One region of the Nonomuraea sp. NPDC003727 genome, then DNA from elsewhere that is predicted to be linked to it. Evidence: riboswitches for the same ligand, from Rfam matches in the RefSeq annotation. Region 1 holds a riboswitch; each other region holds the start of a gene.
The links. A riboswitch is a leader RNA that binds a small molecule or an ion and turns the genes downstream of it on or off. The one in region 1 is predicted to bind thiamine pyrophosphate.
Positions count from the first base shown of each region.

Region 2: it holds a riboswitch for thiamine pyrophosphate, as region 1 does, so the genes downstream of both, thiC (phosphomethylpyrimidine synthase ThiC) here and ACWDLG_RS18040 (FAD-dependent oxidoreductase) in region 1, are expected to answer to the same signal.
Region 3: it holds a riboswitch for thiamine pyrophosphate, as region 1 does, so the genes downstream of both, ACWDLG_RS39925 (purine-cytosine permease family protein) here and ACWDLG_RS18040 (FAD-dependent oxidoreductase) in region 1, are expected to answer to the same signal.

Region 1 covers NZ_JBSFNE010000006.1:347,639-356,976, forward strand. Annotated here, with positions in the region: gene metF (methylenetetrahydrofolate reductase [NAD(P)H]) at 1-547, opposite strand, end outside; gene ACWDLG_RS18020 (polyprenyl synthetase family protein) at 646-1,692, shown strand; gene thiE (thiamine phosphate synthase) at 1,714-2,346, opposite strand; gene ACWDLG_RS18030 (Rv2175c family DNA-binding protein) at 2,324-2,698, opposite strand; gene ACWDLG_RS18035 (NAD(P)/FAD-dependent oxidoreductase) at 2,729-3,892, opposite strand; TPP riboswitch at 3,955-4,070, shown strand; gene ACWDLG_RS18040 (FAD-dependent oxidoreductase) at 4,059-5,273, shown strand; gene thiS (sulfur carrier protein ThiS) at 5,273-5,473, shown strand; gene ACWDLG_RS18050 (thiazole synthase) at 5,466-6,221, shown strand; gene pknB (Stk1 family PASTA domain-containing Ser/Thr kinase) at 6,409-8,379, shown strand; gene ACWDLG_RS18060 (hypothetical protein) at 8,420-9,338, shown strand, end outside.
Region 2 covers NZ_JBSFNE010000011.1:72,344-81,681, reverse strand. Annotated here, with positions in the region: gene ACWDLG_RS27475 (phosphoribosylanthranilate isomerase) at 1-417, shown strand, start outside; gene ACWDLG_RS27470 (serine hydrolase domain-containing protein) at 541-1,740, shown strand; gene thiC (phosphomethylpyrimidine synthase ThiC) at 1,951-3,633, opposite strand; TPP riboswitch at 3,626-3,738, opposite strand; gene ACWDLG_RS27460 (CDP-alcohol phosphatidyltransferase family protein) at 3,891-4,520, shown strand; gene ACWDLG_RS27455 (sugar phosphate nucleotidyltransferase) at 4,525-7,020, shown strand; gene ACWDLG_RS27450 (FHA domain-containing protein) at 7,227-7,730, shown strand; gene ftsR (transcriptional regulator FtsR) at 7,754-8,380, shown strand; gene ACWDLG_RS27440 (bifunctional nuclease family protein) at 8,577-9,047, shown strand; gene ACWDLG_RS27435 (MerR family transcriptional regulator) at 9,241-9,338, shown strand, end outside.
Region 3 covers NZ_JBSFNE010000026.1:41,109-50,446, forward strand. Annotated here, with positions in the region: gene ACWDLG_RS39895 (hypothetical protein) at 1-153, shown strand, start outside; gene ACWDLG_RS39900 (DUF6412 domain-containing protein) at 154-375, shown strand; gene ACWDLG_RS39905 (YidC/Oxa1 family membrane protein insertase) at 409-1,023, shown strand; gene ACWDLG_RS39910 (ATP-binding protein) at 993-1,421, opposite strand; gene ACWDLG_RS39915 (PAS domain S-box protein) at 1,563-3,401, opposite strand; gene ACWDLG_RS39920 (methylated-DNA--[protein]-cysteine S-methyltransferase) at 3,464-4,006, shown strand; gene ACWDLG_RS39925 (purine-cytosine permease family protein) at 4,003-5,358, opposite strand; TPP riboswitch at 5,349-5,463, opposite strand; gene ACWDLG_RS39930 (rhodanese-like domain-containing protein) at 5,848-6,168, shown strand; gene ACWDLG_RS39935 (Fpg/Nei family DNA glycosylase) at 6,339-7,217, opposite strand; gene ACWDLG_RS39940 (TenA family protein) at 7,651-8,256, opposite strand; gene ACWDLG_RS39945 (DM13 domain-containing protein) at 8,267-8,857, opposite strand; gene ACWDLG_RS39950 (GOLPH3/VPS74 family protein) at 8,924-9,338, shown strand, end outside.

The sequences.
Region 1 (9,338 bases):
AGCATTTCCTGACGAAGTACTCGGTGTCGCTCTCGATGTCGGGCGAGCGCGGGTGCTTGTAGGGGAAGGCGGCCACGCCGACGCAGAAGTCTCCGGCCTGGCGGATCAGCTTGACCAGTTCCTCGGCGTAGAGCACGCCTTCGGGATGGCGGATCCAGTCGCCGTTGGGGTCGCCCGGCGGGTCGCCGCGCACGGCCAGGATGTTGCGCACCCCGGCGTCGGCGAAGCGCCCCACGAGGTGGCGCAGCTCGCGGACCGAGTGGTTGACCGCGGTGAAATGCGCCACAGGGGTGAGCGTGGTCTCGTGGGCCAGCCGCTCGACGATGTCGACGGTGCGGTCCCTGGTGGAGCCGCCCGCGCCGTAGGTGACGGACACGAAGGTCGGCCGCAGTGCCTCGAGCTCCCTGATCGACCGCCAGAGCTGGCGCTCGCCCTCCTCGTTCTTCGGAGGGAAGAACTCGAAGGAGAAGGAGCGGCCGCCAGAGGCGAGGAGATCGCGGACGGTGGGGACGCGATCGGGAAGGACGGAGGGTCGACCCAGAGCCATAATCCAAGGCTACCGGTACGGACGCGGGCGACGTGGCCACGTCCATATGACGGGAGCGGGAGATCGAAACGCCGGCTACAGCCCGTTACTCTCATGGCATGAGCCTGGACACCCTCCGTACCGAGGTGGATCGCTCCCTCGGGGAGTTCCTCGACCGGCAACGTGCCGTGGTCAGCGGCCCCGACCTCGCCCCCCTGCTCAACGCGGCCAGAGAGCTGCTGGCGGGCGGCAAGCGGCTGCGTCCCGCCTTCTGTTACTGGGGGTGGCGCGCGGCGGGCGGTTCCGACGAGCCCGGCGTCTTCGTCGCGGCGGCCTCCCTGGAGCTGCTGCAGGCCAGCGCGCTGGTGCACGACGACGTCATGGACAAGAGCGACCTGCGCAGGGGCATGCCCTCGGCGCACCGCCGCTTCCAGCACCTGCACGAGAAGAGCGACTGGTACGGCTCGGCCGAGCAGTTCGGCGAGGGCGCGGCGGTCCTGCTGGGCAACCTGCTGCTGATCTGGTCGGGCGAGATGTGGCGCTCGTGCGACCTGCCCCACCTGGCCGTCGCCCAGCCCTTCCACGACCACATGCGCACCGAGCTGATGTGCGGCCAGTACCTCGACCTGCTGGAGCAGGCCCACGGCGAGAACACCTTCGAGTCGGCCCTGCGGGTGGCGCTCTACAAGAGCGGCAAGTACTCGGTGGAGCAGCCGCTCAGGCTCGGCCTGATGCTGGCCGCGGGCGCCGGCGCGCCGTGGATCGACGAGCTGTGCGTCGAGTACGGCAACCGCGTCGGCATCGCCTTCCAGCTGCGCGACGACATCCTCGGCGTGTTCGGCGACCCGCTGGAGACCGGCAAGCCCGCCGGCGACGACCTGCGGGAGGGCAAGCGCACCATGCTCATCGCCCGCACGCTGGCCGCGGCCACGCCCGAGGACGCCGCGACGGTGCGCAGGCTGCTCGGCGACCCCGGCCTCGACGCCGAGGGCGTCGCCAAGCTGCGCGGCGTCATCGAGGCCAGCGGCGCGCTCGAGGCGTGCGAGAAGATGATCGGCACGTACCTGGAGGAGGCTCTCGCCTCGCTCGACGACGCGCCGATCACCGCCGAGGCCCGTGCCGCCCTGGCCGAGCTGGCGGTGGCCGCCACCTCGCGCAAGACCTGACGGGCCGCGGCGGTCGCGGACCTACCGGCCCAGCCGCTTGGCGAACTCGGCCGCCACCGCTCCGGGGTCGTCCGCCTCGGTGATCGCCCTGACGACCACGACGCGGCTGACGCCGTACGACCTGACCTCGTCGAGGTTGCCGAGGTCGATGCCGCCGATGCCGAACCACGGACGGTCGCCGAGCCCCGCCGCGTGCCTGAGCAGGGCGGGTCCAGGCGCCGGCCGGCCTGGCTTGGTCGGGGTGGGCCAGATCGGCCCGCAGCAGTAGTAGTCGACGCCCTCCTCGACGGCGGCGGCCGAGGCCTCCGCCGTCGAATGGGTGGACCTGCCGATGAGGATGTCGTCGCCGAGTATCTCTCGCGCGACGCTCACGGGCAGGTCGTCCTGGCCCAGGTGAAGGATGTCGGGGCGGGCGGCGAAGGCGATGTCGGCCCGGTCGTTGACCGCCAGGAGCGCGCCGTGACGGTCGCACGCCTCGCGGAAGACCTCCAGCAGCGCGAGCTCCTCGCGCGCCTCCAGGCCCTTCTCCCTGAGCTGGACGATGTCGACGCCGTTGGACAGCACCGCGTCGAGGAAGTCGGCCAGGTCGCCGCGCTTCCTCCGGCCGTCGGTGCAGAGGTAGAGGCGGGCTTCAGAAACCGAGCGCTTGGGCACGCCGCTTGACCTCGGTATGGCGACCCGCCTTGATCGCGTCGATGGGCGAGCCGGGCAGCGACTCGTCCGGGGTGAACAGCCAGCGCAACGCCTCGGCGTCGTCGTAGCCGGCGTCGAGCAGGAGCGTGAGCGTGCCCGGCAGGCCCTTCACCACGTCCCTGCCCTCGAGGAACACCGCCGGGACCTGGGGGCCGCCCGCGCCCCGCCGTACGCCGAGGAGCTTGTGGTCCTTCAGGAGCTGCTTGGCCCGCCCGATCGAGAGGGCGAGGCGGTCGGCCACTTCGGGAAGCGTCAGCCACTCGCCGACGAGCTGGTCGGTTTCCCGGTCTATCTGCGCAACAGAAAGCGTCACGAATCCACCACTACCACATCGCATCCGGCTTCAAACTACACAGTCACGTATCCCGACCTCGGGATCTTCCAGGCGTAGGGGGTCGAGTCGCTGTCCTGACTCGATGATCCTACGGCCCTGGACGAGGTCGCGTGGCCTGTTGACGGTCAGCACCCCGGCCAGCCTGTCGGTGTCTGTCAACCAGCAGACCGACCACTTGGCCGCCGAGGGATCGCCGCGGCGCAACAGGCGCGCGCCGGCATGGTGGCCGGCGTACTGCACCATGTGGCCGAACTGCTCCGACCAGAAGTACGGCACAGGATCATAGACCGCCTCGTCGCCCAGCAGCGTGGCCACGGCGACCTCGGGGGCGTTGAGCGCGGTGTCCCAGTGCTCCACGCGCAGCCTGGTGTGGAAGCGGCGCGACCACCAGGCCGCGCAGTCGCCGACGGCCACGACGTTCGGCAGGGAGGTGCGCAGGTGCTCGTCGGTGACGACGCCGTTGTGCAGGTCGATGTCGGAGCCGGCCAGCCACTCGACGGCCGGGCGGACGCCGATGCCCGACACCACCACGTCGGCTTCGACGAAGTCGCCGTCGACCAGGCGCACCCCGCCCTCCTCCACGGCCGCGACCATGGTGTCCAGCCGCAGGTCCATGCCCTCGTACCAGGGGACGGTGTCGCCGCCCACCTCGGGCCCGAGCACGTGCGCGAGCGGGGCGGGGCCCGCCTCCACGACGGTGACCCTGCAGCCGGCCGTACGGGCGGCCGTGGCCACCTCCGCGCCGATCCAGCCCGCGCCGATGACCGTGACCCTGGCGTCCGCCACCAGGCGGGCCCGCAGCTCCAGGGAGTCGTCGAGGGTGCGCAACACGTGCTGGCGGCCCTCGCCTGGCAGCCTGATCGGCTCCGCCCCGGTGGCGATGACCAGGCCGTCGTAGCCGATCTCGCCCTCGGTCGTCTCCAGGACCCCCGCGCGCAGCCCCTTGGCCGACACCCCCGGCCGGTGCTCCACCCGCATGGCCTCGAGGTCGGAGTCGACGAAGCTGGAGTCGGCCGTGCCGAGCAGCACCGCCTTGGACAGGGGCGGACGATCGTAGGGCCGGTGCCGCTCCTCGCCGACCAGCGTGATCCTGCCGCTGAATCCACGAGATCTCAGCGCCTCGACGCTGCGTATGCCTGCCAGTCCGGCGCCCACCACCACGACATGATTCACGCTCAGACCATAACCAATCCGGCGCCGGTCACCAGGGTCCGGGCCTTGAGTAGGCTTGTTCGCGGAAGACGCGCGGGAGTCCGGCCGTACCGGGCTGAGAGGAAGGCTGTGACGGGCCTTCGACCGCAAGACACCTGATCCGGGTCATGCCGGCGAAGGGAGCGAGATGCATCTGATCGTGGGCGGCGGCGTGGTTGGCCTGTCCGTCGCCTGGCGTCTGGCGCGCGCGGGCACGCGTGTCACGGTGATCGACCCGGCCCCGGCGCGTGGCGCCTCCCACGCGGCCGCGGGCATGCTGGCCCCGGTCAGCGAGGTCTCCTACACCGAGGAGTCGCTGCTCAGGCTGGGGCTGGCGGCGCTGGAGCGCTGGCCCGCCTTCGCCGCGGAGCTGGAGGCCGACAGCGGGCTGCGGCTCGACTACCGCGCCCAGGGCACGCTGGACGTCGCCTTCGACACCGACGACCTGGCGGCGCTGGACGAGCTCGCCGTGTTCATGGACAAGCTCGGGCTGCCGGTGCGGCGGCTGACGGGGCGCGAGTGCCGCCGCAGGGAGCCGATGCTGGCGCCGTCGGTCAGGGGCGGCGTGCTGGCCGAGGGTGACGCGTGGGTCGACCCCAGACGCGTCACCGCGGCCCTGCTGGCCGCGCTGGAGAAGGCGGGGGTGGCGCTGGTGCGGCGGCGCGTGGCCGCGCTGGTCCGCGACGGCTCGGCCGTGGTGGGCGTACGGCTGGAGCCACCCTCGGCCGCCACCGGGAACGTTCCGGCGGACGCCACGGACGGCGGGCCGGCCGACTCCCCGAACGGCAGGCCGATCGACGCCTCGGACGACGGGCGCGCGGACGCCTCGGACGCCTCGGGTGATGTGCTGACGGGCGAGCGGGTGGTGCTGGCGGCCGGCGCGTGGAGCGGCGGGCTGACCGACCTGCCGGTGCGCCCGGTCAAGGGCCAGATCATGCGGCTGCGCTCGCCGTCCCCCCTGCTCGGCACCTGCGTGCGCGGCGTGGTCCACGGCTCGCCCGTGTACCTGGTGCCGCGCGGCGACGGCGAGCTCGTCGTCGGCGCCACCCAGGAGGAGCTGGGCTTCGACACCACGGTGACCGCGGGCGGCCTGTACGAGCTGCTGCGCGACGCCAGGGAGCTGGTCCCCGGCATCACCGAGCTGCAGGTGGCCGACGTCGTGGCGGGACTGCGGCCGGGCACCCCCGACAACCTGCCGCTGATCGGCCCGTACGGCCCCGGCCTCACCGTCGCCACCGGACACCACAGGGGCGGCGTGCTGCTGGCCCCGCTCACCACCGCGATCCTCCACGGCGAGGAGGGCGAGCTGGCCGCCCTGTGCGCGCCGCAGCGGTTCCAGACAGCCGGACAAGGAAGTGACTGATGCACGTGACGATCAACGGGGCCGCGCACGAGGTGCCCGACGGCACCACGGTGGCCCAGGCCGTCCAGCGGCTGACGGCGCAGACGACGGGTGTCGCCGTGGCGGTCAACGACGAGGTGGTCACCAGGGGCACGTGGGAGAGCACCTCGCTGGCCGACCGCGACAGGGTCGAGATCCTCACGGCGGTGCAGGGTGGATGAGCTGATCATCGCCGGGGAGAAGTTCGGCTCCCGGCTCATCATGGGCACCGGCGGGGCCCCCTCCCTCGAGGTGCTCGACCAGGCGCTGGCCGCCTCCGGCACCGAGCTGACCACGGTCGCCATGCGCCGCCTCGACCCCGGGGCCAAGGGGTCGGTGCTCGACGTGCTGCGCGCCCGCGGGATCAAGGTCCTGCCGAACACGGCGGGCTGCTTCACGGCGGGCGAGGCGGTGCTGACCGCGCGGCTGGCGCGCGAGGCGCTCGGCACGAACTGGGTGAAGCTCGAGGTCATCAGCGACGAGCGGACGCTGCTGCCCGACCCGATCGAGACCTTCGACGCGGCCGAGCGGCTGGTGGCCGACGGGTTCGTGGTCCTGCCGTACATCGGGGACGACCCGGCGCTGGCGCGGCGGCTGGAGCAGGCGGGGTGCGCGGCGGTGATGCCGTTGGGCGCGCCGATCGGCTCGGGGCTCGGCATCCGCAACCCGCACAACATCGAGCTGATCGTGGAGGCGGCGTCGGTTCCGGTGATCCTGGACGCGGGCATCGGCACGGCGAGCGACGCCGCCCAGGCGATGGAGCTCGGGTGCGACGCGGTGCTGCTGGCGACGGCGGTCACCAGGGCGCGGCGGCCCGACCTCATGGCGGCGGCGATGCGGTCCGCCGTGGAGGCCGGGCGGCTGGCGCGCCAGGCCGGACGGATCCCGCGCCGCCGCTACGCCGAGGCGTCCTCCCCGATGACCCCCTGATCCGCGCGGGGGGTCCGCCACGGCCCCCGCGCCACCGGGGGCCGTGGGGCCGCGGTGGGCGCAGAGCACCGGTGGGACGTGACCTCCGGGCAGGCTTCGCGCCGCCTTCCCAGATCAGGAATCAAACGGGCATCGGTTTGGGACTGTCGGGCCATGCGGGGGGCGAATCGCCCGTAAACTCGGCCAGGTGGACACGACGATCGCGGACCCCCTCGTAGGGCGACTGCTCGACGGGCGCTATCGCATCGAGTCCCGGATCGCCCGGGGCGGGATGGCGACGGTCTACCTGGCGCTCGACATCCGGCTCGACCGCACGGTCGCGCTGAAGGTCATGCACCGCACGCTGGCCGAGGACCCCGCTTTCGTGCGCAGGTTCATCGGCGAGGCCAAGTCAGTGGCCAGCCTGTCCCACCCCAACGTGGTGCACGTGTTCGACCAGGGCACCGACGGCGACGTGGTGTACCTGTCGATGGAGTACGTGCCGGGCAAGACGCTGCGCGACGTGCTGCGCTCGCGGGGCAGGCTGCCCGCCCGCGAGGCGCTGGAGATCATGATCCCGGTGCTGGCCGCGCTCGGCGCCGCCCACCAGCAGGGCATGGTCCACCGCGACGTGAAGCCGGAGAACGTCCTGCTGACCGACGACGGCCGGGTCAAGGTCGTCGACTTCGGCCTGGCCAGGGCGATCGAGGCGACGAACCAGACACGCACCGGTGTGATGATCGGCACGATCGGCTACATGTCGCCCGAGCAGGTCACCACCGGAGGGGCGGACGTCCGCAGCGACGTCTACGCGGCGGGCATCATGCTGTTCGAGCTGGTGACAGGCCGCCAGCCGTACGACGGCGAGACGCCGATGTCGATCGCCTACCGGCACGTCCACGACACCGTCCCGCCGCCCTCGTCGGTGGTGCCCGACGTGCCGCCGCTGATCGACACGCTGGTGGCGCAGGCGACCGCGCGCGATCCCGAGAACCGCCCCGCCGACGCCTCGGCGATGCTGGTGGCGGCCGTCGACACGCACCGGATGCTGCCGCGGGAGTCCATCCCGCCCTACTCCACGGGGCAGCACGCCGTGCCCAACGCCTCGCAGCCGCAGCCGCAGCCGTCGCAGCCACAACCGTCGCAGCCGCAGCCGCAGCCGAGGGCGGCGGCCGCGCCGAACCCGACGCTGGTGGTCTCCCGCACCGAGGTGCTGACCGCGCCCGCCGGACAGGCCGGCCAGCCCCCCGCGCGCCGGCGGGGCTTCCGGCCGAACTGGTTCCTGGTGACGCTGGCCGGGCTGATGGTGGTCGCGGTCGGCCTGACCGGATGGTACTTCGCGCAGAGCAAGTACGCGCTCGTGCCCAACCTCGTCGGCATCAGCGTCTCGGCCGCCAAGAGCGAGGCCGCCAAGAACGGCTTCCTGGTGAAGGAGGCCCCGGGGCAGTACGACGAGAAGGTGGCGGAGGGCAAGGTGATCAGCACCGACCCCGTCGCCCAGACCGAGGCGGAGATCGGCCAGACGATCACGCTCGTGCCCTCGCTCGGCGCCAAGCGGGTGACCGTGCCCAACGTGGAGGGCCTGGGCCAGAACGACGCGGCGGTCAAGCTCGCCGAGCAGGGCCTCAAGGTGGGCAAGGTCACCAAGATCGCCAACCCGAAGGTGCAGCGCGGTCTGGTGACGCAGACCAGGCCGAGCATCGGCGACCGGGTCAAGGAGGGCACCCGCATCAACCTGGTGCTCAGCGCCGGGCTGGTGATGCCCGACGTCGGCGACATGTCCAAGGACGAGGCCGCCGCGTTCCTGACCCAGCAGGGCTTCCAGGTGCAGGTCAACGAGGTCGACGACGACGCCGAGCCGTGCCAGGTCATCTCGCAGAACCCCCGGCCGAAGGCCGAGGTCGACCCCGGCACGATGACCAGCATCACGGTCTCGCGATGCGGCGGCCTCTGGCTCGACTGGTTCGGCAAGCGCAACGGCCAGGCCGACGACCACGCCGAGTTCAGGATCGTCCCCAACGTGGTGTTCAAGAGCGTCCGTGACGCCACGACCGAGCTGCAGCAGCAGGGCTACCGGGTGCGGGTGCGCAACCTCACCAACGGCGAGCAGGTTCGCTTCCAGCGCCCGATGCCCGGGGAGGAACGGCCCTCCGGCACCACGGTGACGATCTGGCGCTGAGCGGCCGGAACCCGTGGCGGCCCGGCGCGGTAGAAGGAGCGTGAGACAGACCTCCTTGCCGGCCGCTGTGTCGGCCGGTGTGCCCGCTGTCGTGCTGGTCGCCGTGCTGGTCCCTGTGCTGGCCGCCGCCGCGGGATGTTCGCCCGCGGTCCCCGCGTCCTCGGCCCGTACGGCCGGGCCCTGCGATCCCGGCCCGTGCACGATCGGCGCGTCGGGGGTTCCCGGGACGGACGGTCCCGGGCGCGGCCCCCGTGACCCCATGCCGCCCGTCTCCGGCCGTCCGCTGCCGCCGGGCAGCGGGCTGCGGCTGCTGGTCACCGGCGACAGCGGCGCCTTCAGGTTCGACGTCGACTCGCGGGTACGCACCGAGCTGCGCGGCCTGCCGGACGGCCGGCCGGTCTGGTCCTTCACCGCGGGCTCCCGCGAGCTCGTCGTGACCACGCCCGCCGATCCCTCCGCCGAGGGCCGCCTGTTCCTGCTGTCCGGTGACCGGGCCCGCCCGCTCGGCGGCGCGGTGTCGTCCGCCTTCGCCGCGGCCGACGGCAAGGGCGTGTGGGTGCTCCAGCGGGCGCGCGGCGACGACGGCTGCCGCCTGCGCCCGCTCGACTTCGGGGGTCGCGAGCGCGGCCCTGTCCTGCCGATCGCCTGCTCGCGCGCTCCCGCCCAGGACACCCCGCAGGGCCTGCTGTCGTATGCCGCCCAGGAGCGCGCCCGGCTGCTCGACAGGACCACGGGCGAGGAGGTCTTCGCCGAGGAGCGGGTGCACGCCGTCACCCGCGACCTCGTCCTGGTCTCGAGGGCGTCCCGGCTGTCCCTGGTCGAGCCGGCGGCCGGCCGCCGCACGCCGCTGCCCTCCCCTGTCACCGAGGGCAGCCCGTCCACCGCCGAGGTCAGCCCGGACGGGCGGCTGATCGCGCTCTGGTTCGCCGATCCGGCCTGGCCGGGACCACGCCAGTACC
Region 2 (9,338 bases), on a different contig from region 1:
TTCATGGGAGAGCCCGCCGACGAGGTACGGCAGGCCGCCACGGCCGCCGGGGTGCGCGCCGTCCAGTTGCACGGCCGGCACCCGCACGCCGACTTCACCGCGCTGAAGGACCTCGGCCTGACGCTGGTGCGCGCCGTCGCGGCCGACGCCGACCTGCGCACCGGGGCCTTCGACGAGGACCTGCTGATCGTCGACGCGCCCAGGGCGGGCGCGGGCGAGCCGTGGGACTGGGCGGCCGTCCGCGGCCGGCCCTCCGGCCGCTGGCTGCTGGCCGGCGGCCTCGACCCCGGCAACGTACGGCAGGCGATCGCCGAGGCCGGGCCGTGGGGCGTCGACGTCTCCAGCGGTGTCGAGGTCTCCAGGGGCGTGAAGGACTCCGCCCTGATCCGCGCCTTCCTCCAGGCGGCGCGCTCCTAGACTTCGGTCCGCTCCGGTCCTCTTGCGGGATGAGGCCGCAAGTCGTCCTTTCCGCCGACGCCTTCATGATCATCGCCGTGCCATAGTGGCGTCGTCCGGAATCTTCGCGAGAAGGGCGACAGCATGGCATCAAAGAAGATCGCCGCACTGGGTCTCGGTGCGCTCCTCGTCGTGGCGGGTCTGGCCCCCGCCGCGCACGCCGCCAGGCCGGATCTCGACCGGCGCGAGCTGCAGCGCACGCTCGACGAGGTGCCCAAGGGCGGCGTGGCGGGCGCCTACTCCGCCGTCCAGGACGGATGGCAGCGCTGGCGCGGCGCGGCGGGCCTGGCCGACCTGGAGGCCGGACGCCCCACGCGGCCGGCCATGTACCACCGGATCGGCAGCATCACCAAGACCTTCGTCGCCACCGCCGTCCTGCAGCAGGCCGAGCGGGGCAAGGTCGAGCTGGACGCCCCCGTCGAGCAGTACCTGCCGGGGCTGCTGCCCGACCGGCGCATCACGGTCAGGATGCTGCTCAACCACACCAGCCACGTCGGCGACTACGACACGGCGCTCATCACCGGGCCTGACAGCCTGGAGGAGATGCGCGTGCGCCAGTACACCGACGAGGAACTGGTACGGCTCGGCCTCGGCACCGGCCCCTCGGGCGAGCCCGGCCAGACGCCGGGCAGCTACTCCAACACCAACTACATCGTGCTCGGCATGCTGCTCGACAAGATCACGGGAATGCCCGCCGAGCGCTACATCACCCGCCACGTCATCCAGCGCGCCGGCCTGTCCGACACCTTCTTCCCGCGCACCCCGAACCTGCCGCGCCCGCACTCGAAGGCCTACACCTCCTTCTTCGGCTCCTTCCCGCTGCGGGACTTCAGCACCTTCAACATGTCGTGGGGCGGCACCGCCGGCGCGCTGGTCTCGACGACGGAGGACCTCAACCGGTTCTTCCGCGCGCTGCTGACCGGCCGGCTGATCGGCCAGGCCCAGCTGGCCGAGATGCGTACGACCGTTCCGATCACGCCAGGACCCGGCGTCCCCGACACCTTCGACTACGGCCTGGGCCTGATCGCCTACGACACCCCGTGCGGGAAGGTGTGGGGGCACGACGGCGGTGTCATCGGCATGGCCACCCTGTCCTTCAGCACCGCGGACGGCGGCAGGCAGGCCTCCTCCGGCATCAACACGACCTGGCACCCGGGGATCGAGGCGGGCCAGCAGGCCTGGGTCGTGCACACCGTCGGCGCGATCTGCGGCACGACCCCCCAGGCGAAGGCGGCTGACACCACCAGGTTGCTGCTGGAGGCGAACGCGCCCGTGAAGCGCTGACGACCAGGGCGCCCGCCCGGGGGAGCCCGCCCCGGAGGGGCTGCCCGGGAGAGGCCGGGGACACCGCCCGCGCCGCCCGTCCCCCGTGGCGGGTGGCGCGGGCGGAGTCCCGCTCTCGGCCCCGTGGGCGGGCGGGTCCTGCCCCGGGCCTGGTGCGTGGCGCGGGCGGGTCCTGCCCCCGGCCCCGGCGCGGGCGGGTCCCGTCCGGTCTCAGCGGCGCTCGGGCAGGGTCAGGTACACCTCGCCGCCGCCGCGCACGAACTCCTCCGCCTTCCCCCGCATCCCCTCCTGCGCACGCAGATCGTGGGAGATCCGCATCGAGCAGAACTTCGGCCCGCACATCGAGCAGAAGTGGGCGGTCTTGGCCGGGGCCGCGGGCAGCGTCTCGTCGTGGAAGGAGCGGGCCGTGTCCGGATCGAGGGACAGGTCGAACTGGTCCTCCCAGCGGAACTCGAACCGCGCCCGCGACAGCGCGTCGTCCCACGCCTGCGCCGCCGGATGGCCCTTGGCCAGGTCGGCGGCGTGTGCGGCGATCTTGTAGGTGATCACGCCGGTCTTGACGTCGTCCTTGTCCGGCAGGCCGAGGTGCTCCTTCGGCGTGACGTAGCACAGCATCGCGGTGCCGTACCAGCCGATCATGGCCGCGCCGATGCCCGAGGTGATGTGGTCGTAGCCGGGCGCGATGTCGGTGACCAGCGGGCCGAGGGTGTAGAACGGGGCGTCGTCGCACAGCTCGCGCTGCAGGTCCACGTTCTCCTTGATCTTGTGCATGGGCACGTGGCCGGGCCCCTCGACCATCACCTGGACGTCGTGGGCGTGGGCGATCCGGGTGAGCTCGCCCAGCGTGCGCAGCTCGGCGAACTGCGCCTCGTCGTTGGCGTCGGCGATCGAGCCGGGACGCAGCCCGTCGCCGAGGGAGAAGGCGACGTCGTAGGAGGCGAGGATCTCGCACATCTCCGCGAAGTTCTCGTACAGGAAGTTCTCGCGGTGGTGCGCCAGGCACCAGGCCGCCATGATCGAGCCGCCGCGCGAGACGATGCCGGTCGTGCGCCCGACGGTGAGCGGCACGTACGCCAGCCGCACGCCGGCGTGCACGGTGACGTAGTCGACGCCCTGCTCGCACTGCTCGACGAGGGTGTCGCGGTAGATCTCCCACGACAGGCGGGCGGCGACCCCGTCGACCTTCTCCAGCGCCTGGTAGAGGGGGACGGTGCCGATGGGCACGGGGGAGTTGCGGATGATCCACTCGCGGGTGGTGTGGATGTCGCGGCCGGTCGACAGGTCCATGACGGTGTCGGCGCCCCAGCGGATGGCCCAGGTCATCTTCTCCACCTCCTCCTCGACGGAGGAGGTGACGGCGGAGTTGCCGATGTTGGCGTTGATCTTGACCAGGAAGTTGCGCCCGATGATCATCGGCTCGCTCTCGGGGTGGTTGACGTTGGCCGGGATGACGGCCCTGCCCGCCGCCACCTCCGCGCGGACGAACTCCGGGTCGACGCCCTCCCTGGCCGCGACGAACGCCATCTCCTTGGTCACCACGCCGCGGCGGGCGTAGGCGAGCTGGGTGACGGGCGCGCCCGCCGCCCTGAGGGGGTCGCGGCGCCGCCCGGCGAACGCGCTCGTCCCTGCGCGCTTCCACGCGTTCTGGTCGCGGTAGCCGTCGTCGAGGGGCTGGACCTGGCGGCCGCCGTACCGGGCCACGTCGCCCCGGTCGAGGACCCACCGCTCGCGCAGCGGGGCCAGGCCGCGGGTGACGTCGGTCTCGACCTCCGGGTCGGTGTAGGGGCCGGAGGTGTCGTAGACGGTGAAGCTCGTGCCGTCGGACAGGCTGATCCGGCGCATCGGGACCCGGAGATCGCCCTGGTAGATCTTGGAAAAACGCGCGCCACTCATCGCGCAAACTCCCTTCGCCGGCATTACCCGGAGCAGGTTCTGGCGGTCGGCGGCTGGTCAGCCGTCCTCTCAGCCCGGTCACACCGGGCTCCCGCGTTGGTCGGCGCCACCGTAACCCGATCACCGGGGGCGCGCGCAACCCCCGATCCGTCCAGGTGTCCGAAACCCCTGGGGGTGAAGGGTCCGGTCCGCGGCCGGAACCGGACGAGGCGGACGGCGCAGCGTACGCAGGTCGGCGACGCAGTAGGGTCGCAAGCGTGAGCGAAACTTCCGCCCCTTCGTCAGCGGAGGACCGGATCTGGACGGTTCCTAACCTGCTGAGCTTCCTGCGCCTGCTGGGTGTGCCCGTGTTCCTGTGGCTGGTTCTCGGGCCCCAGGCCGACGGCTGGGCGATCGGGCTGCTCATGGTCGCGGGATTCACCGACTGGCTGGACGGCAAGATCGCCCGCGCGTGGAACCAGACCAGCAGGCTGGGCCGCATCATCGACCCCGCGGCCGACAAGCTCTACGTCTTCGCCACGATCCTCGGCCTGGTCCTCAGGGACGTGATCCCCTGGTGGCTCGTGGCGATCATTCTCGCCCGGGAAATCTTCGTCGGATGTTTCTTTCCCGTGCTCCGCAAATACGGCTACAAGGCACTGCCCGTGCATTTCCTTGGCAAAGCCGCCATGGCCAACCTCATGTACGCCTTCCCGCTGCTCTTCCTGGCCTCTCATACCGGCTCCTGGTATGCCGATACTGCGAGGATCATCGGATGGGCGTTCGCCATCTGGGGAACGGGTCTGTACTGGTGGGCGGGCGTGTTGTATGTGGTACAGGTGCGCCGGCTCATCACCGCTGCCAGGGATGAGCTGCGCGATCCCCGGCAAACTGCGAAGAAGGAGTGATCGGGTGAAGGCGGTCGTCATGGCAGGCGGGGAGGGCACGCGGTTGCGACCGCTGACCGCGAACCAGCCCAAACCCCTGCTTCCTGTGGTCAACCGCCCGATCATGGAACACGTCCTCCGGCTGCTCCGCAAACACGGACTGACCGAGACCGTCGTCACGGTCCAGTTCCTGGCGGCGCTCGTGCGCAGCTACTTCGGCGACGGCGACGAACTGGGCATGCGCCTGCACTACGCCACCGAAGACCTGCCACTCGGTACGGCCGGCAGCGTCAAGAACGCCGCCGACAAACTGCGCGACGATCGTTTCATGGTCATTTCCGGCGATGCCCTGACCGATATCGATTTATCGGCCATGATCCGGTTTCACCGGGAGAATTCGGCTCTTGTCACCATCGGTCTGACGCGCGTTCCCAACCCGCTCGAGTTCGGGATCATCATCGTCGACGACCAGGGCAGGGTGCAGCGCTTTCTCGAGAAGCCCACCTGGGGCCAGGTTTTCTCCGACACGGTCAACACCGGCATCTACGTCATGGAGCCAGAAATCCTCGACGAGGTCCCCGCGGGGGAGGCCGTCGACTGGTCCTCCGACGTCTTCCCGCGCCTGCTCGAACGCGGCGCCCCGATCTACGGCTACGTCTCCGACTGCTACTGGGAGGACGTCGGCACCAACGACAGCTACCTCAAGGCCCAGGCCGACGCGCTGTCCGGACGGGTCAAGCTCGACATCGGCGGTTTCGAGATGTCGCCGGGCGTCTGGGTGGGCGAGGGCGCCGAGGTGGACCCCGAGGCCGTCCTGAAGGGCCCGCTGCTCATCGGCGACTACGTCAAGATCGAGGCCGGGGCCGAGCTGCGCGAGTACACCGTGCTCGGCAGCAACGCCGTCGTGCGCGAAGGGGCCTTCCTGCACCGCGCGGTCGTCCACGACAACGTCTACATCGGCCCCGGCGCGCACCTGCGCGGCTGCGTCATCGGCAAGAACACCGACCTGATGACCGGCGCCCGCATCGCCGAGAACGCCGTCGTCGGCGACGAGTGCGTCATCGAGGCCGAGGCCTACGTCTCCAGCGGCGTCAAGGTCTATCCCTTCAAGACCGTCGAGGCCGGCGCGGTCGTCAACACCAGCGTCATCTGGGAGTCGCGCGGCCAGCGCAGCCTGTTCGGCCCGCGCGGCGTCAGCGGCCTGGTCAACGTCGAGATCACCCCCGAGCTCTGCGTACGGCTGGCCAGCGCCTACGCCACCACCCTGAAGAAGGGCGACCAGGTCATCACCTCGCGCGACTCCTCCCGCGCGGCCAGGGCGCTCAAGCGCGCGGTGATCAGCGCGCTGACCGCGAGCGCCATCGACGTGCTCGACCTGGAGGCCATGCCGCTGCCCGTGGCCCGCTTCCACACCTCCCGCAGGCCCGCCGGCGGCGGGATCGCGCTGCGCACCACCTCGGGCGACCCGCAGAGCGTCGACATCGTCTTCATGGACTCCCACGGCGCCGATCTCACCCCCGCCGCCCAGCGCAAGCTGGAGCGCGTCTTCTCGCGCCAGGAGTTCCGCCGGGCCTTCCCCGGCGAGATCGCCGAGCTGAGCTTCCCCGCCAGGGCGGTGGAGGACTACGCGCAGGAACTGCTGCGCTGCGTCGACATGACCGGCGTGGACGGCATGAAGGTGGTCGTCGACTGCGCGGGCGGCACCTCCTCGGTGGTCCTGCCCACCCTGCTCGGCCGCCTCGGCGTCGAGGTGCTGACCGTCAACGCCAGGCTCGACTCCGCCTCGCCCACCGAGACGCTCGCCGAGCGCCGCCGGGACCTGCAGCGCCTGTCGGAGCTCGTCGGCTCCTCCCGGGCCGCCTTCGGCGTCCGCTTCGACCCGGTCGGCGAGCGCATCGCCCTGGTCGACGAGATGGGCCAGCTCATCAGCGAGGAGCGCGCGCTGCTGGTGGTGCTCGACCTGGTCGCCGCCGAGCGCCGCCGCGGCAGGGTGGCGCTGCCCGTCACCACGACCAGGGTGGCCGAGCAGGTGTGCCGCTTCCACGGCGTCCAGGTCGAGTGGACCTCGACCTCGCTCGACGCGCTCACCTCCGCCGCCGCCAAGCCGTACATGATCTTCGCGGGGGACGGCAGGGGCGGTTTCATCGTGCCGGAGTTCGGGGCCACGGTGGACGGCCTGGCGGCCTTCCTGCGCCTGCTCGGCCTGGTGGCCCGCACCCGCCTGACGCTCAGCCAGATCGACGCGCGCATCCCCGAGGCCAAGCTGCTCAAGCGGACCGTCCCGACGCCGTGGGCCACCAAGGGTGCGGTGATGCGCTCGGTCATCGAGGCCGCCGAGGGTTTCGACATCGACACCACCGACGGCGTGCGGGTGGTCGGCGACGACGGGCGCTGGGCGCTGATCCTGCCCGCCGCCAGCGAACCCGCCACCGACCTGTGGGCCGAGGCGCATGATTTCGACACAGCGGAGGCATTTCTCGACAGATGGGCGCGCGTCGTCGAGCAGGCGGCGGGAACGTGACAACACAACTGGCGCGGCGGCATGGACCTTGAGGGCGGCTCGGCGGTAACTTTGTCACCGTCCGAACCCGTCGTGCGGCGTCTCGCCTTGACCTTTGCTCGTGATCAGCGTAAGTTGCGGCATTCGCAAACGTGAACTAAGCGAGAGGCGTGGGGCGCCCTGATCAACCGTCGCCGCGTTCTCGCGGTAGGAGGCCGAGCCGATCGATGCCGTACGTCTACTGTACGCAGTGCGGTCATGCCAACCCCGAGGATGCCCGCTTCTGCTCCCGGTGTGGGTCGCCGCTGACCAGACACGAGGTCTCAGGGGACACCACCTCGACGATCTCCGTCGCGGGAATCGAGGCGTATGAGGCGGAGACGGCCGACGCCCTGCTGGCCGAGCGGGCCGCCGTCGAGCAGCTGCCGCCCGGCGCGGCGCTGCTGGTGGTCACCCGTGGTCCCAACGCCGGCAGCCGCTTCCGGCTCGACCGCGACCTGACCACGACGGGCCGGCATCCCGAGAGCGACATCTTCCTCGACGACATCACGGTCTCGCGGCGTCACGTGGAGTTCTACCGCCATCCCGGCGGCGCCTTCACCGTCCGCGACGTCGGCAGCCTCAACGGCACCTACGTCAACAGGGAGCGCATCGAGGAGGTGCCCCTCCACAGCGGCGACGAGGTGCAGATCGGTAAGTTCCGCCTCGTCTTCCTCACGCGGGGCGCATGAGCTCCCAGGCGGCGCGTTCGCACATGAGCATCGGGGAGGTGCTCGCCCTTCTGCAGGGCGAGTTCCCCGACGTCACCGTCTCCAAGATCCGTTTCCTGGAGAGCGAGGGGCTGATCGAGCCCGAGCGCAGCCCCTCGGGCTATCGCAAGTTCACCTACATGCACGTGGAGCAGCTGCGCTTCATCCTCACCGAGCAGCGCGACCACTACCTGCCGCTGCGGGTCATCAAGGACAGGATGGCCGACGAGCTCGGCCGTCCCCGGGCGCTGCCCGAGACCAAGGAGGTCCGGTTCAGCCGCGCCGAGCTGCTGGAGGCCAGCGGGCTCGACGACGAGACCCTCACCGAGCTGGAGGACTACGGCCTGCTCGCGCCGGTCGCCCGGCGCTACGACGAGGACGCGGTCAAGGTGGCGCGCAGCGTCGGCGCCCTGGCCCGGTACGGCCTGCACGCCCGGCACCTGCGCGCGGTCAGGGCCGCCGCCGAGCGCGAGGCCGGTCTGGTGGAGCAGGCCGTCGCCCCCATCCTCAAGCGGCGCGCTCCGGGCGCCATCGGCGAGGCCGACGAGACGGCCAGGCAGCTGTCCGGCCAGTTGCTCGAGCTGCACGCCGCTCTGTTGCGCACCGCCGTCCGCTCGGCCCTGGGCGGCTGACCCGCAGGGCGGCATCCCGAAAAAACCGGAAATTCCGCTCGCCCGCTGCCGTCGGGGATGCGGGCGCCCGCCGAGGCGGCCCGGGAGCCCGGTAGGTTGGCGGGAAGCCTCGGGGGCAGGGGATATTACCTACCCAGTGGGTGTTACGTTGAAGTGCGGTAGATGCGGCCCATGGATCGTGAATTCGGAGCAGCCCGTGTTGCAGATGGAGGTAGTGGGCGTTCGCGTTGAAATGCCCACAAATCAGCCGATCGTTCTGCTCAAGGAGGCGCAGGGTGAGAGGTTTCTCCCGATCTGGATAGGAATGACCGAAGCCACGGCCATCGCGCTCGCCCAGGCGGAGGAACCGCCGCCCAGGCCCTTGACCCACGACCTGTTCAGGGACGTGCTGAGCGCGTTGGGCGTCGGCCTGCGTGCGGTCAACATCGTCGCTCTGCGTGACGGGATCTTCTTCGCCGATCTGGTCTTCTCCAACGGCGTGGAGGTCAGCGCGCGCCCCTCCGACTCCATCGCCCTCGCGCTGCGCACCGGTGCGCGGATCTTCGCCAGCGAGGAGGTCGTGCAGGAGGCCGGAGTGATCATCCCCGATGACCAGGAGGATGAGGTGGAGAAGTTCAGGGAGTTCCTTGACACCATCACGCCCGAGGACTTCGGACGCGCGGGGTAGGACTCCCTTCGTGAAGGCTCGTACCCTTGGTCGCCACCTGGGGTACGCATTTCACTGCATTTACGCTTCGCGACGCGCCGAGCCGGATCGTTGACTGCGGATGGTCACGGTCCTACGGTGCAAGTGAAACCTGTGGTTGTCATTTACGAACCCCCAGATCAGACCACGGGATGAGAGAAAGCCGGAGGTCCGCGTGGCGGTCAGCAGCGGCGAGGGAAAGACGGCCGGCCAGGAAGATCCGGTGCGGCGCGAAACCGCGCGCCAGCGTGCCGGTGAGCAGGGCCTGCTCTT
Region 3 (9,338 bases), on a different contig from region 1:
ATGCTCGTCGTCGGCGTCGCGCTGGCGCTGTGGGTGCTCGTCGCCTTCATCCTGCCCATGCTCGTGGGCCTGGTGAAGCTCGCGCTGATCATCGGCGTGATCGCGCTCGTGGTCTTCGTCGCCGTCGCCCTGGTGGGCAGGACGGCCCGCTAGGTGTTCAGCCTCGCGCTGGCGGACCCGGCCGGTCTCATGCTGATCGCCGGCCTGCTCCTCCTCCTGCTGGCGGCCTGGGCCGTCGGCGTGCTCCTGGCCCAGCGGGGCGGCACGCCGAGCTTCCCGCTGACCTACGCCAGGAGGACGGCGTTCCTTCGCCAGCGCGACCCTGACGCGGCGGGCAGACCGCGGCCGAGAGCTCCGTCACCGCACTTCTCGTGAACGAAGAACCTTTTCTTTCTCCGAGGAGTTGTGGTGATCGATTCTTTCGTCATGTTCATCACCGGGTTCGGCGGTAACACCGCGCTGGTGATCGTGCTGTTCACGCTGGCCGTACGGCTGCTGCTGCTGCCGCTCAGCGTGCGCCAGGCCAGGGCCGCCAAGGTGCGGCAGAGACTCGCCCCCGAGCTGAAGAAGCTGCAGGAGCGGTACGGCCGCGACCCCGAGCGGCTCAGCAAGGAGGTCAACGCCCTGTACGCCAAGGAAGGCACGTCGGCGTTCGCCGGCATCGGGCCGGCCTTCGCGCAGCTGCCGTTCCTGTGGCTGATGTACCAGGTCGCCACCCACCCGCTGGTCGGCACCGACCTGCTCGGGCAGCACCTCGCGACGGTGGTCGCGCAGTACGGCCTGGTCAGCGCGCCCGCGCTGGCCTTCGTGGCGATCATCGCGCTGATCGCGCTGATCGCGTGGTACACCTCCCGCCGCATGGAGGCCGGCCAGTTCAGGATCCTGAAGCTGCTGCCGTTCGGCACCGTGCTCGCCGCGGCCTTCCTGCCCCTGGCCACCGGGATCTACCTGCTGGTCTCGACGGCCTGGACGGCGGCCGAGCGCCGGCTGCTCTACCCGGCTTCCTTCAACGCGGCGACCTGACCGTTGGCGACGTTCGGGGCAGGGAGCACGGCCCATACCGTGGTCGTCTCCCCCTCGTGTCGCACCCCCCAGCTCTCCGCGACGTACTCCACGATTCCGAGCCCGCGCCCGCCGAGCGACGACAGCGTCGGACGGCCCGCGCGCGGCTCGGTCGCGGCACCTCCGTCACTCACCGCCACCTCGACATGATCGTCACTCCACAGCCACGCCACCCTGACCATGCCGGAGGTCAGCGGTCGCGCGTGCCGTAGCGCGTTGCTCAGCAGCTCGCTCACCACCAGGACCGCGTCATCGATCGCGGCGGCGTAGACCCCCCACTCTTGCAGGTCAGTGCAGAGGCGCTGGCGTGCGACGGCGACGCTGGACAGTGCGTACGGCAACATCACGACGCTCGACACACCCACCTCCCCGCTCCCAGTCCCCCCCAGGGAAACCCCCCCGGTACGACCGAAATGCCCCGTTACCCGGTCCCAGAAACCGCGTCTCGATCACGGCTTGTACACATTGGACGATAGATCAGGGCATCCGTGACCGGCTCGTTACCGCCTCGGTGTGTCGGGCGCGATAGTGAGAACGAGCCTCATCCGGGTGCCTCCGACGGGTCGCGGATGGGCCGTGACCTCGCCCCCTTGCGCCCTGGCCAGGCTCCGCACGATGTACAGGCCGAGCCCCACGCCGCCGAATCTGCGCCGGTCACCGCTGTCGGCCTGCACGAACCTCTCAAAGATTCGGTCACGGTCGGCGGGGGCGATGCCGACGCCCTCGTCGTCGACGACCACGACCACCCGCCCGTCCTCCGCCCACGCCGCGACGCGGATCAGCCCGCCGTCGGGTGAGTACTTGAAGGCGTTCTCCAGGAGCTGGCCGAGCACGATGTCGGTGGCCAGGGCGTCGCCCCTGACGTCGGGCAGCCCCTCGGGGACGACCACCTCCACCCTGTGCGCGTCGGACAGCACCGGCAGCCCGAGCGTGGCCGCGCGGATGCGCTCGGCGACGCTGAAGGTCTCGATGCGGACCTTGAGCTCCTCCGCTCCCGCGCGGGCGCCCAGCAGCAGGTGGTCCATCAGCTGGCCGAGCGACCTGGCCCGCTCGGCGATGGTGTGGACGGCGGAGCGCCGTTCGGGGTCGGTCAGCTTGTCCCACCGGGAGTCGAGCGTGCTGGCGAAGCCCCGCACGATCGTGATCGGGGTGCGCAGCTCGTGGCTGGTGGTGGCCAGGAACAGGTCCTTGGCCTCCTCCAGTTCCTTGGCGGCGGTGATGTCGCGGAAGTCGATCACCATCTCGCCGGTCTCCTCGATCTTCGCGCTGACCACGTCGAGCCAGCGGCCCGACTCGAGCTGGAAGGTCAGCTTCCGGCCCGGCTCGGGCAGCGGGAACGGCGGCGGCCTGCCGATCGCCTCGTCGGCGGCCACGCCGGTGAGCTCGCCGGCCGCGGGGTTCCACCGCAGGACCCGCCCCTGCCCGTCCAGCACCGCGATGCCGTCGGCGCTGGCGTCGAAGACCGCGCGCTCGTGCGCCCGCTGCCGCAGCACCTCCTGGTAGGCCTCCGCGTTGCCGACGGCGATGCCCGCATGTCCCGCCAGCAACTCGAGCAGCTCCAGCTCGAGCGGCCCCGGTTTTCGCTCGGCGAACAACGCGTAGAGCGCCCCGTACGGGCGCCCGCCCACGGCGGCCAGGCCGAGCGCGATCGTGTGCAGGCCGGGTAATTCCGCCCACACCAGGTCGTCGAGCCCCTGCGACTCCAGCATCACGGTCCTGCCGGTGCGCAGCAGCTTGCCCACCAGGCTGCTGCGCAGGTCCGCGGTGGCGTCCCTGAGCGTCTCGGGCAGCTGGTAAGCGCTGACCAGCCGCAGCCGCTCCTTCTCGATCAGTACGAACCCGCCCGCGTCGGCTCCCGTGAGCTCGGTGAGGCTGGCCGCGATCCGGTCCAGCACGGCCGGCAGCTCCAGCTCGGCGTTGATGTCGCCGACCACGTCGGTGAGCCGGCGCACCAGCATGGCCCTGCGCGCCGACCGGTCGTGCGCGGCGACGTCGTCGCCGGTCGGGTGGTGGACGTGCACGTAGCCGATCACCGCGTTGCCCTGCAGCAGCGCGCTCGTGTCGACCCGCACGTCGAGCAGCGTGCCGTCCTTGCGGAAGCGCCTGGTGCGCAACGAGACCTGGCCGCCCGTGCGAACCCGCTCCAGCACCGCGTTGTGCTCGGCGGTCAGCTCGCCGGGAACGATCGGCGCGCGCCGCCCGACCAGTTCCTCGAAACTCCACCCGAACAACCGCTCCGCCGCAGGGTTCCAGGCCAGCACGGCCTGGTCTCTGTCGAGCACGACGACCGCGTTGGGGGCGCTGGAGAGTACGGCCGCGGTGATCTCCTCGTCACCCACCTTTCCATAGTGCCGGTGGCGGCCTCGCTCCGTGGCCTGATCCGTCCGATACGCTGCGGGCTATGTCGGCTGGCGACCTCGATGCCCTGTTGAGGGTCACCTCACCCACCTACCGGCCCGAGCGACCGCCGGAGGTCGCCATCGGCACCTACGACGGTGCCGTGGGCAGGCTGGTGCTCGCGGTGACCGGCAAGGGCGTGGTCGCCTGCAGCTTCGACGACGAGCACGCCGTCTTCGAGCGGATCTCGCGGGCCGTCGGCGGGCTCGTCGGGCCCGACCCGCGCCGTCTCGACCCGGTGCGGCGCGAGCTCGACGCCTACTTCTCCAGGCGCCTGCGTGCCTTCACCGTCTCCGTCGACCTGCAGCTGGCCACGCCGTTCGCGCGCACCCTGCTGCAGATGACCATGGCGGTGCCGTACGGCACCGCCACGACCACCGGCGACCTGGCGGCCCGCATCGGACGGCCGCAGGCGCTGCGCGCGGTGAGCAACGCGCTCAACGGCAACCCGGTGTGCGTGATCGTGCCCTGCCACCGGGTCGCCGATCGCGAGAGCTACCCCGGCGGGCCCACCGCGCTCGAACGCCTGCTGCGCGTCGAAGGCTAGCGGCGCCGCCGTACCGCGCCGCCGAGCCGGCCGACCAGCAGCGTGACCAGGCCGGCGACCAGGAAGGCGCCCAGCGCCGCGCTCATCCACGGCTGGCGGGTGAAGCCGAGCGCCGCGCGGGCGCCGTCCCAGATCGCGGCCCACCACGGGATCGTGGACGGGGCGGCCAGCAGCCACCACGCGCAGAACCCGAGCGCCCACGGGACCGTCATGATCCAGCGGGAGGGGGCGCGCTCGCTGGTGTTCCAGGTCCTGCCGCTGCCGAGCAGGAAGTAGTCGACGACGAGCACGCCCAGCATCGGCACGAAGACGGCGCCGATGATGCTGAGGAAGGCGCTGTAGGAGTTGACGTCGACGAGGAGCGCCACGCCGATCGTCACGACGCCGAGGGCCACCGAGAAGACCCGCCGGTCGACGCGCGGCATGAGGTTCTGCAGCGACATGGCCGTGGAGTAGACGTTCGCGAACGACTGGTCGGTCTCGCGCAGCACCAGGATGCCGAAGAACAGCGCGCCCAGCGGCGCGGCGACGAACGGGCCGAAGACCGCCGTCGGGTCGTTCAGCACGGCGTCATGGCCGGCGATCGCGACCGCGTAGACGCCGATGGCCAGGCACGCCACCTGGGCGATCGTGTAACCGCCCACCACGCCGGTGAAGGCGGCCGAGCTGCTGCGCGAGTGCCGGGCGAAGTCGGCGGCCAGCGGTACCCACGAGACCGACAGCGCGATCACGAAGTCGACGGCGGGGGCGAAGGCGTCCCACGAGCCGCCGGCCGGCGCTGGAGCCCGCTGCAGGAGCGCGACCGCGAACCAGACGGTCGAGACGATCACGCCGATCGTGACGACCCGCCTGATGAGCCTGATCGCACCGAGCGGGTAGATCGTCAGCCCGGTGGTGATCACGCCCGCCACGATCACCCAGACCGCGTACGGCACGGCGTCGCCGACGATCGCCTGGGCGCCCATGGCGATGACCCACAGCTCGAAGGCACCCCACCCGAGCATCTGGATGATGTTGAGCACCGTGGGGACGTAGGACAGCCTCGCCCCGAACAGGCCTCTGAGCAGCACCATCGCCGGCTGTCCCGTCTGGGCGCCGGGGATGGCCGCGAGGCCCACCATGGCGGTGCCGATGAGACTTCCCACGACGGTGGCGGTGACCGCGGCGGTCATCGTCAGCGGGTTGTCGTCGAGGAGAGGGTTGATGAGGAAGAGGGCGAAGGAAAAACCCAGGAGGCTGACCCCGAGGTTGGCCCAGAAGGCGCCCTGGTCGAGGACGCCGAGGGTTTTGGGCGGGGCCTGGTCGAGGGTCAGCGGTACTTCGGCATGCTTCGGATCGACGACATGCGTCATCGCACGCTCCCTACGCCGGCATTACCCGGACAGGTTCATGCGGTCGGCGACGCCTGGGGGTCGCCCTCTCAGCCCGGCCATGCCCGAGCTCCCGCGGTTACTGGTTTGAGGCGAATTATTACATCTCGTTCCTTTTTGGCAACCACCCCCTCCCCGCCTCCCCACCCCTCCCGCCGTCCCTCCCGCAAGCCCACACCACCGAACCGGCCCTCCCGGAGAAACCCCGACCACCCGCCCACACCACCGAACCGGCCCCCCCGGCCACCCAGGAAGACCCTGCCCACGCCCCCCCTACAACCGCGACCGCACGCCAGTACCGGCCTCCCCAAGAAACCCCGGCCCGCGCCTCCCCAGCCACCCCGGAAGACCCTGCCCACGCCCCCCTACAACCGCGACCGCACGCCCGCACTGGCCCCCGAGAAACCCCGGCCCGCGCTTTCTTCGCAGTTCCGGGAGGTTGTGGTGGGGCGGGTCCGCGAGAATGGGGACATGACCGTTCCCGAAATCGACGTCACCGACGTGCCCGCCGGAGCCTTCCTGCTCGACGTCCGCGAGCCCGAGGAGTGGACGGCGGGCCACGCCCCCGACGCCACCCACATTCCACTCGGCGAGCTGCAGGCCCGCGTCGACGAGCTCCCCTCCGGCCCCGTCTACGTGGTGTGCAGGGTCGGCGGTCGGTCCGCGCACGCCGCCGCGTGGCTCAACCACATCGGCCGCGACGCGGTCAACGTCGGCGGCGGCATGCAGTCGTGGGAGCTGGCGGGCAAGCCCCTGGTCAGCGAGAGCGGCCGACCGCCGTTCGTCGCCTGACGCCACCTACGCGACATCCGCCGCTGGACGCCGCCAGGTGACGTCCGTCGCTGGACACCGCCAGGTGACGTCCGTTGCTCGACGCCGCCAGGTGACGTCCGCCGCTGGACGCCGCCAGGTGACGTCCGTCGCCTGACGCCGCCTGTGTGATGTTCGTCGCCTGACGCCGTCTACTTGAGCAGCTTCGACATCCGCCGGTCGGCAAGGATCTTGCCCTCGGTCTGACAGGTCGGGCAGTACTGCAGCGAGGAGTCGGCGAACGACACCTCGCGGATGGTGTCGCCGCACACCTCGCACGGCTGCCCCGTCCTGTTGTGGACGCGCAGCCCCGACTTCTTCTCCGCCTTCAGGTCCTTGGCCGCCAGGCCGTGGGCGCGCTCCACCGCATCCCGCAGCGTGGTGACGATCGCCTCGTGCAGGTCGGCGATCTGCGCGTCGGTCAGCGTGGCCGCGATCTTGAAGGGTGACATCCGGGCCGCGTGCAGCACCTCGTCGGAGTAGGCGTTGCCGATGCCCGCGATGATCTTCTGGTCCCTCAGCAGGCCCTTGATCTGGGTACGGTTGCCGCCCACGATCTCCTTCAGCGCCTGGACGGTGAACTCGGGGACCAGCGGGTCGGGCCCGAGCGAGGCGATGCCGGGCACCTCCATCGGGTCCTTGACGACGTAGACGGCCAGACGTTTCTGGGTGCCTGCCTCGGTCAGCTCGAAGCCGGGCGCCAGGCCGTCGTCGTCGGGCGCCAGCCGTACCCGGACCGCGAGCGGGCCCTTGCCCGGACGCACGGGTTTGGCGCCCGACAGGTCGGCGCGCCAGCGCAGCCACCCCGCCCTCGACAGGTGGGTGACCAGGTGGAGGCCGTCGCAGTCGAGGTCGAGGAACTTGCCGTGCCTCGCCACGCCGGTCACCGTCAGCCCGCCGAGCGCGGTGACGGGCGGGTCGAAGGTCTTGAGCGCCTGGAAGGCGACCACGTCGACGGCCAGGATCGTGCGGCCGACCGCCTGCTCGCGCAGGAAGCCGGCCAGCGACTCCACTTCGGGAAGTTCCGGCATGCCTCCAGACTAGAGCGCACCCCCGGCGAGCGCCCTCGGACGAGCCGGGGCCGCGTCAGGGAAAAGGTCAGCTCGTGCCGCATCCCCTCGGCGGCCGCCCTCGCTCCCGAGCGGAAGTGACCATCCAACGCCCACCATCCCGAGCGGAGACGGCCGACTCGCGCCGCGCCCCGAGCGGAAGCGCCCGCCCCGCGCGCCGCGACTCCGAGCGGAAGTGCCCGACCCGCGCGCCGCGACTCCGAGCGGAAGTGCCCGACCCACGCGCCGCGCCCCGAGCAGAAGCGGCCGCCCCGCACTCCGCGCCCCGAGCGGAAGCGGCCGCCCCGCACTCCGCGGCCTCGACCGGGAGCGGCCATCCATGCCCCACGACCCCGCTCCCCGACGGAAGCGGCGGGTTCCTGACCCCCACGATCCCGGACGGCGGGGCCCGGGGTCAGGGGACGTCCCAGAAGGCCAGCTCGTGCCGCATGCCCTCGGTGAACAGTTCCTTCGCCCTGCCGAGGTCGGGCGCGGCCTCGTCGATCATCCCGGCGATCCGCTCGGTCAGCGCGGCGAACCCGGGGTCGGCGTAGGTGTCGACCCAGGCGCGGTAGCGGGGCTCCTCCGGCTTGTTCTCGGCGAGGATCCGGCCGAGGGTGGAGTATCCCCACATGCACGGGTACAGCGCGGCCAGGCCCTCGGCGTAGTCGGCCGCCGACTCCAGCAGGAAGGCGGTGTAGGCGGCGCAGGCCGGGCCCTTCCGCGCGCCGTCCAGGTCCGCGTCGAACGACGCCGACAGCGACCGGTGCAGCGAGAGCTCGTCGTGGTACGTGGTGTGCGCGAGGTCGACCAGGTCGCCCAGGTGGGCGGCGGGCGCCTGCCACGCCAGCCGGGCGAACACGCGCACGTAGTCGTGCAGGAACAGCCAGTCCTGCTCGAGCCACGACCTGAAGACCTTCTCCTCGAGGTCTCCTCTGCCGATGCCCACGACGGTGGGGTGCGCGAGTTGCGCGTCGAGCAGGGGCCGGCCGATGGCGTGCAGTTCCGCAGAAATCGACATATGCGGCAAGTTACCGGTTTTCCGTGGTGAGAGCGGCGGCGCCGAACGACACGCTGAACCGCTTGCACCAGATCGACACGCTGGTCAGGCTGCCGAGGTCGGTGTCGGCGGGGATGGCGTAGTTGGCGTTGCCCTTGTTCCCCTTGAGATGGCCGAGCTCCACGTACCTGCCGTCGTCGAAGTTGTGCCAGGAGTCGGTGACCGGCTGGTCGCTCAGCCATACGCGCAGGTCGGGGCCGTCGGAGGTGGCCAGGCGCTCGATGCGCAGCACGCGGCTGCCGTCGGGCAGCCTGAGCACCTTGGCGACACCCGACGTCTTGTGCTCATGGGTCACGAAATTTCCGGACATGAGGATGGTGGTTGCCGCGGCCGTCGCCGCCGGGACACCACCCGCCCCAGGGCTCGGCCTGCCCGGGGAGGACCGGTCCGGGGACGGCCGATCCGGGGACGGCGGCGCCGAGGACGTGACGGCCGCCTCCGGGAACGGCTCGTCCACCTCGACAGTGGTGAAGAGCCGCCACGGCTGGAACAGGTACATCGCGACCCCGAGGACCACCGCCACGGCGATCCAGGTCAGCGGATGGCGGAGGAGCTTCTTCATGGGTCCACCTGACCACGCCCCACGCCTGACGACGCTTACGGACCCCTTACGGCGTAATTTGAGGATATGAGTGTCACCATCGCCGAAGAGGTCCTGTTGCTCGCCCACAGCGAGGAGGACGGCAGGCAGCTGATCGGCTCCGCGGAACTGGGCGCTGCGCTGGGCGGTGCCGTCCTCGCCGAGCTGGCCGTCCAGGACCGGATCGAGCTGTCGAAGAAGACGGTCGCCGTCAAGGACGCCACCGGCACCGGCGACCCGGACCTCGACGCCGCGCTGACCCGTATCGCGGAGGACGGCAAGGAGCGCAAGCCCGCCTGGTGGGTCTCCAAGATCGGCACCAGCAAGCTGAAGACCCGCCTGCTGACCAAGCTCGCCGACGCCGGCGTGCTGTCCCAGGAGCGGGGCAAGGTGCTCGGCATCTTCCCCACGACGCGCTGGCCGGAGGCCGACGGCGGGGTGGAGGCCGAGGTTCGCGAGCGGG